DNA from 2 places in the Pseudoduganella sp. LjRoot289 genome. Region 2 is predicted to be linked to the other one. Evidence: riboswitches for the same ligand, from Rfam matches in the RefSeq annotation. Region 2 holds a riboswitch; the other holds the start of a gene.

Region 1 (3,599 bases), 1.7 Mb from region 2:
CGTTCGCCAACGCCATCGCGCGGCTCGCCGGCAAGCCGCTGCGCGCACTGCCGTTCCAGCTCAAAGGGTAGGGGGCGCCGGCGTGGCTTGGCCGACGGTAGGGGCTCGTTGTAGCGGCGCAACCCGGGGCGCCGGCGGGGAGCACCCTCGGCCGATGCGGCGCGTCGCGCTCGGCAAGCTAAGAATATACTGTGGCATTCGTCCAGAGAAACGGAGCGCCACGTGCAAGCGAGTTCAAGGGATCAGCCCCCGGTTATCCGGAGCGCCGCCAGCAAACAGGACGCGGGCGGCAACCCTGCGCGGCTGCGCCACGCCACGTCGCGCCACGAGGCCGAGCGCCGCCTGCGGGAAAGCGAGCGGCGTTTCCGCCTGATGGCGGACTCGATACCGCAATTGATCTGGATACTGGACAGCGCGGGCCGGGCCGTATTCGTCAACAAACAATGGATGAGCTACACCGGCGCCGACCTGGCCGCCACCGGCCCGGATCAGCTGACTGGCTTCATCCATCCCGCCGACATCCCCGCGACCTTGGCGGCATGGGCGGTCGCCAAAGCGAACGGCGAAGTATTTTCCGTCGAGCATAGGGTGCGCTCGGCCAGCGGCGAATACCGCTGGTTCCTGGCGCGCGCCGAGCCCCAGCGCAATATCGAGGGGAGAAGCGGGGCGGCCGTGCTGCGCTGGTTCGGCACCTCGACCGATGTGCATGACAAAAAGCTTGCCGAGGCGCAGCTAAAGTTGAGCGAGGCACGCTACCGCTCGCTGTTCGATTCGATCGATGAAGGCTTTTGCATCATCGAATTGGTGTTTGACGCGGCAGGCAAGCCGGTCGACTACCGCTTCCGCGAAATCAACCGGGCCTTTGCCGGCGTGACCGGCCTGCCGGCCGCAGAGGGACGCCTGATGCGCGAACTGGTGCCCGAGCACGAAGAATTCTGGTTCGAGACCTATGGCAAGGTGGCGCTCACGGGCGAACCGGTACGCACGTCTTACGAAGCGAAGGCGATGGGGCGCTGGTTCGACTTATACGCCTTCCGCGTCGACGACCCGGCCGAGTGCAGGGTCGCCATCTTGTTCAAGGACGTCAGCGCAGCCAAGCGCAGCGAGGAAGCGCTGTTGCTGGCCGACCGCCGCAAGGACGAATTCGTGGCCATGCTGGCGCACGAGTTGCGCAACCCCCTGGCTCCCATCAGCGCGGCGGCCGACTTGCTGGCCATGGGCGGCCTGAACGAGGCATGCCTGAAACAGACCGGCGGGGTGATTTCGCGCCAGGTCAGGCATATGACCGGCCTGGTGGACGACTTGCTGGACGTGTCGCGTGTGAAGCGTGGCCTGGTCCGCCTGCGGTGGGATTGCATCGACGCGGCACGCGTCGCCGCGGACGCCGTCGAGCAGGCGCGCCCGGCGATCGAAGCCGCAAGCCAGCGCCTGACGGTGCAGGTGCCGCCCGGCGAGGTCTGGCTGCGCGGCGACCATAAGCGCCTGGTGCAGGTGATGACCAATTTGCTTAACAATGCCGCCAAGTACACGCCGGCCGGCGGCGAGATCGTGCTGCGCGTGGAAGTGGAAAGCGAGGCTGCGCAGCCGCAGGTTCGGATGACGGTGCGCGACAACGGTGTCGGCATGGCGCCGGAGTTGCTGGAGCGCGCCTTCGAGCTGTTCGCCCAAGGCGAGCAGGATGGCGGCCATGAAGAGATCACGTCCGGCGGGCTGGGAATAGGACTGGCGCTGGTGAAGAGCCTGGTCGAGCTGCACCACGGCAGCGTGGCGGCCCACAGCGCCGGGCCGGGGTGCGGCAGCAGCTTCACGGTTTGTCTGCCGCTGGAGCAGGCTTGCTAATTTGAAGTGACTGGTCCGGAGGACTGGACTGGCGGCGCATGCCAAACGTATAATGCGCTCGCTCTGGTGCCCGCGCGCGTAGTCTTCGTGCGCAGTTAAACGGGAAACACAGGCCGCGCAAGCGGTCAGGTGTGCTGCCCCCGCAACGGTTAGCAAGCGTCGTCCTTGACGGCAGGCTGTCTCCCAACACCACTGTGCTTCGGCATGGGAAGGTCGGACAGCTAGGCTTGCGAGCCCGGATACCGGCCAGAGCAGGTGGAAGTGCGCTGCCGTGCGTGGCGCGCTTCTGACAGCAATCGCGCCTACGGGGAAGTGGGGAGGATTGCCGCTCCGTAGGAACATTCCATGCCAGACCTGCCTATCGACGGTGCCGTGCGCGCCATCGAAACCTTGCTGTATTCGATTTCCACTTTGCTGTACCTGCCTGTGTTGCTGGGCATCGCCGCGTTGACCTTGCACATGCTGGTCTGCCTGGGCACCTTCGTCGCCGAATGGAACGAGCGCCGGCGCGGCGTGCGCGTGCTGGTCGACGCGGCCACCGCGCAGATGCAGGCCGCCGCCGCGCAGCAGGGAAACCCGCCGCTCGAGGTGCGCCTGGAACGCCTGGTGCAGCGCACCGACGCGGCCGGCGTGCGCCGCCTGGATTCGGTGCGCTTCGTCGTCCGCGTCGGCCCGGCGCTGGGCTTGATGGGCACCCTGATCCCGATGGGCATCTCGCTGGCCGGCCTGGCGCAAGGCAATCTGCCGAAAATGGCCGAGAGCATGACCACAGCGTTCACCGCCACCGTGGTCGGCCTGGCCTGCAGCGTGACGGCCTACGTGCTGACGCTGGCGCGCGAGCACTGGCTGCGCAACGACCTGACCGACGTCGCCTATGCGGCCGAGACGCTGCTGGCCGGGCAGGCCGGCCTGGAAGCCCAGGCCGTGCCTGCGGCGCCGCACCTGCTGCGCTCCGGAGGCTGACATGCGCTACCTCAATCGCCACCGCTACAGCCGTCACGACGGCTCTGGCGGCGAAGACCCGTTGGCGGGCGTCGCCAACCTGTTCGACGCCAGCATCGTCTTCATCGTCGCCATGATGCTCGCCCTGTTCTCCGCCTGGAACATGATGGACCTGCTCGACCCCAACTCCGAAGTCACCATCGCCAAGAAGAGCGCGGACGGCAAGGTGGAAATACTGACCAAAAAGGGGTCCGAGATCAAGGTGACCCGCGTCAGCGACAAACCCTTGTCGGGCAGCGGCAAGCGCCTCGGCACCGCGTACCAGCTCCCGGATGGAAAGGTCGTCTATGTACCTGAATAAAGTGAAGGAGGCCTTGCCGCGCTTGGCCAGGTGGATCGCCATGCCGACCGCCGTGCCGATTACCATGCCGCCGGCGGCGCCGCTTTCTGCGAGGGTGGCCATCGTCTGTGCCGCCTTGTGCGGCGCGCTGATGCCTTCCGCCGCACAGGCCGCGCCGCGCACCTTGGCGCTGTTGCTTGGCGACGTGGAATCGCGTCCCGCCGTATTGGCTGTGCGCGGTCTGCAGGCCGAGCTGAAAGCGCACGACATCAGCGTGCGCATCATCCCCGCGAACGGCATGGCGCCCGCCGACCGCGCCGCCCTCGTCGCGGCCGATGCCGTGCTGCTGGACGTGAAGAACAGCCAGCAAACGCAGGCCCTGGCGCCCGAACTGAAGGCGATGCAGCGCCAGCGCCACGCGGTCTACGCGGTCGGCGGCGTGCCGGACGACGCGCTGCGCGAACTGGGCGTGCGCGAG
Region 2 (3,599 bases):
TCAGCTGGCGGCCGTCGGACGGGTAGATCCCGCCCTGGCAGCTGAACGCCATGCCGTAGTACTGCTTGTCCGCCAGGTTCAGGCCGGACAGCGCCACTTCCCAGGCGCCGAACTTGCGCGCGTAGCGGGCGTCCAGCGTGGTGTAGGACGGGATGCGGGCGGCGCAGCTGTTGTCGAAATCGCTGCCGAAGCGCTGGCTGTCGACCCACTGGGCGCCGATGTCGGCGCTCTGGCCGTCGGCCGGGGTCCAGGACAGGCGCGCGCTCAGCACGTTCTTCGGCACCAGCACCAGTTCGCGGCCGGCGGCCGCGCCTTCGGTGAAAGTGGCTTTTACACGCTGGTAATGGCCGCTCAGCGACCAGTCGGCGGCCAGGCGCGCGCTCGCGTCCAGTTCGAAGCCCTGGCGCCGGGTCGGGGCCAGGTTGACGTTGGCGCCGAAGTGGAATTCGCCCGCGGTCGGATCGTAGTAGATTTCATTGCGCAGCTCGTGGCGGAACACGCGCGCGGCCAGCTTGTTGCCGTCTTCGGCGTAGCTCGTGCCCAGTTCCATGTCGTGCGAGGTCTGCGGCTGCAGCACGCGGTTGGCCAGCGGCGTGTAGGCATTGTCGTCCGCGTTCGGCAGGCGGTAGCTCTGGCCCATCTTGGCGTGCAGCGTGGCCTTGGCCGACAGCGCGTAGCTGCCCTGGATGTCCCAGGCGTTCACGCCCTGGGTCACGTCGTAGACGGCGCTGGCGAAAGGCGACGGGTCGCGGTTGTCCTTCTCGAACAGCTCGCGGCGCGCGCCGGCGGCCAGGCGGAACGCGTCCCACTTGATTTCGTCGCGCAGGTACAGCGCCTTCGACTTCTGCGTCGCCTTGCTAGGCGCGCTGCCCTTCTGCTCCCGGCTCCAGTCGATGAAATCGATGCCGGCCACCGCTTCGTTCAGGACGGCGCCGATCTGGCCCAGCTTGCGCACGCGCGGCGAGAACTGGGTCTGCTTGCTCTGGTAATCCAGTTCATACAAGCCGTAGGCGCTGAAATAGCTCGCTTCCAGCTCCTTGCGGCGGTGCGACAGTTCGGCTGCCAGGTCGTAGCCGGCCACCTTGGCTTCGACGAAGGCGGTGTAGCGGTCGCTGTCGAGCGAGCCGAAGTTCTTGGGCGAGGCGGTCTGGCGCGGATTGGCGTTGAACTGCGCCTCGGACAGCGAACCGGCGAAGCGGGAATCCTGGCGGGTGCCGGAGACGCGCACCCCGGCGCGGCCGCCGGTGAAGGCCCACTGCGCGCCCAGGTTCAGGTTGCGCGACTTAAAGCCGTTGTTGTCGCGGTAGTTGTCGGTGTCGAGCGCGCCGCCCGACAGGTCGAACGCCCAGTTGTCCGCGCTATGCGTGAGCGCGGCGCGGCCTTCGCGCAGGCCGAGCTGACCTGCTTCAGCGAACACCGTGCCCCGGGTGCCGGCATTGCGCGCGCCGGGGCGCTTGGTGATGATCTGGATCACGCCGCCGGTGGCGCCGTCGCCGTACAGCACGCTGCTGCCGCCGCGCGTGATCTCGATGCGCTCGACCGAGTCCACAGGAATGGTCGACAGGATGGCCGTGCTCTGCTCGTTTTCGGACAGGCGCACGCCATCCAGCAGGACCACCATGTTCTGGCTGCTGTTGGTGCCGAAGCCGCGCATGTCGAGCGCGAAGTCCGGGCTGCCGTCCAGGCTCTGGTGACCCAGCACGCCGCCGATTTTGCGGATGGCCTGGTTGACGTCGCTGGCGCCGGAACGGCGGATCTCGGCCGCGCTGATGACGGTGGCGCCGATCGGCAGTAGCGACGGGTCGCTGTCGAAACGGGCGCCGGTGACGATCACGGGCGCGGCGGTTTGGGCGAGAGCCTGGGCGGGCGCCTGGGCCAGCGCTGGCGCCGGTGCGGCTGCGGCTGCGGCGAAGCACAGGGCGATGGAAGTGGCCAGGGCCAGCGGCTGCAGGGACGGCAGCAAGGCCGGCGAGCGGCGGGTATGCGTGAAGGTCATCTTGTTCTTTATACGTAGTGAGCATCCGTCCGCGTCCCCGCAGATCGGATTCAACGGAAGGCAATCAGCGCTTCCACCTGTCTGGCCGGTATCCGGGCTGGCAAGACGGACTGGATCACCTTCCGGCGCGGCGCCGCGCAGCGGGACTGCCGCGCGGCCTGCACTGTGGTTGTCGATCCAGCCTGCCGCGTGCCTCGTTCAAGCAGCGCGGCGCTTGCGTACCGTTGCGGGGGCAGCACACCTTGGCCGCCGCGCGCAGCGCAGGCAGCCTTGTGTTTCCCGTTTAACTGCGTCCATGGACATGGGCGCGGGCACCAAAACGCGGCCATTATACTCCCGCCGATAAGGTTGGTAATTTACTACCTGCTTCGATATAGTGGCAGCCATGAACGCCTACCCCTACCGCAAACTCCTGGCCGCAGCAGCCGCCATGGCGGCCCTGGCCATCCAGGGCACGCTGCTGGCGCAAGTGCAGGTCATCGCCGTTCCGGAACCCTATACCGACACCGGCATCCCCTTCGCGCCGGCGCACGCGGCGGCGGTCGCCACGCCGAGCGCGCCCAACGCCTGGGGCGGCCCGCGCACCGGCGGCGAGCCTACCCTGTCGGACCGCGTGGCCGACTACAAGATCAAAGCGACGCTCGATCCGGTCAAGCACACGGTGGACGGCCAGCAGCAGCTCACCTGGCGCAACCGCAGCGCGCATCCGGTGCGCACGGTCTATCTGCACCTCTACCTGAACGCCTTCGAACACGGCGGCACCACCTTCTTCACCGAGCACCGCGCGATGGGTGGACGCGGCGTGTTCAGCACCGACCCCAAGGACGGCGACTGGGGCCACATTGAACTGCGCAGCGTGCTGCAGAACGGCGCCAAGGTCGACCAGTCCTTCGTGCACCCGGACGACGGCCCGGCAAACGACCGCACCGTGGTGCGCTTCGACCTGCCGCAGCCGGTGGCGCCCGGCGCCACCACCACGCTCGATATCGATTTCCACAGCCAGTTGCCGCGCCTGCTCGCGCGCAGCGGCTACTTCGGCAGCTTTCATCTGGTGGCGCAGTGGTTCCCGAAAATCGGCGTACTGGAACTGCCCGGCGAACGGGGCGCCGTCAAGGAGCGCTGGAACGTGCACGAGTACCATGCCGAGTCCGAGTTCTACGCGGACTTCGGCAGCTACGACGTGAAACTTACCGTACCGAAGGGCTACACGGTCGGCGCCACCGGCGAACTGCAAGGCGCGCCGGTGGAGAAGGACGGCATGCTGACGCACCACTACGTGCAGGGCGACGTGCACGATTTCGCCTGGACCGCCGACAAGCGCTACGCCGCGCCGCTGACGGGCAGCTGGACCGGCGCGGGCAGTCCGCCGGTCAGCATCAAGGTCCTGTACGCGCCGGAGTTCGCGGCCAGCGCGGCGCCGTCGCTGAAGGCCGCGCAGGATGCGCTGAGCTACTACTCGAAAACGCTGGGGCCGTATCCGTACCGGACGCTGACCGTGGTGCTGCCGCCGCATAACGCCGGTGCGGCGTCCGGCATGGAGTACCCGACCTTCTACACCGCCGACAGCTACACCAAGGTCGAACCCGACACGGCCGACGCATTC

The links. Region 2 has a riboswitch for cobalamin ahead of ACSQ8Y_RS16945 (TonB-dependent receptor). Riboswitches for the same ligand answer to the same signal wherever they lie in the genome.
Region 1: linked by a shared signal. The riboswitch ahead of ACSQ8Y_RS09715 (MotA/TolQ/ExbB proton channel family protein) and the one ahead of ACSQ8Y_RS16945 (TonB-dependent receptor) in region 2 are both predicted to bind cobalamin.

What each region holds. Positions count from the first base shown of each region.
Region 1 covers NZ_CAXUPN020000001.1:2,302,774-2,306,372, reverse strand. The annotation lists gene ACSQ8Y_RS09725 (molybdopterin cofactor-binding domain-containing protein) at 1-71, shown strand, start outside; gene ACSQ8Y_RS09720 (PAS domain-containing sensor histidine kinase) at 223-1,839, shown strand; cobalamin riboswitch at 1,887-2,104, shown strand; gene ACSQ8Y_RS09715 (MotA/TolQ/ExbB proton channel family protein) at 2,185-2,802, shown strand; gene ACSQ8Y_RS09710 (DUF2149 domain-containing protein) at 2,804-3,142, shown strand; gene ACSQ8Y_RS09705 (cobaltochelatase subunit CobN) at 3,129-3,599, shown strand, end outside.
Region 2 covers NZ_CAXUPN020000001.1:3,974,346-3,977,944, forward strand. The annotation lists gene ACSQ8Y_RS16945 (TonB-dependent receptor) at 1-1,996, opposite strand, end outside; cobalamin riboswitch at 2,063-2,329, opposite strand; gene ACSQ8Y_RS16950 (M1 family metallopeptidase) at 2,382-3,599, shown strand, end outside.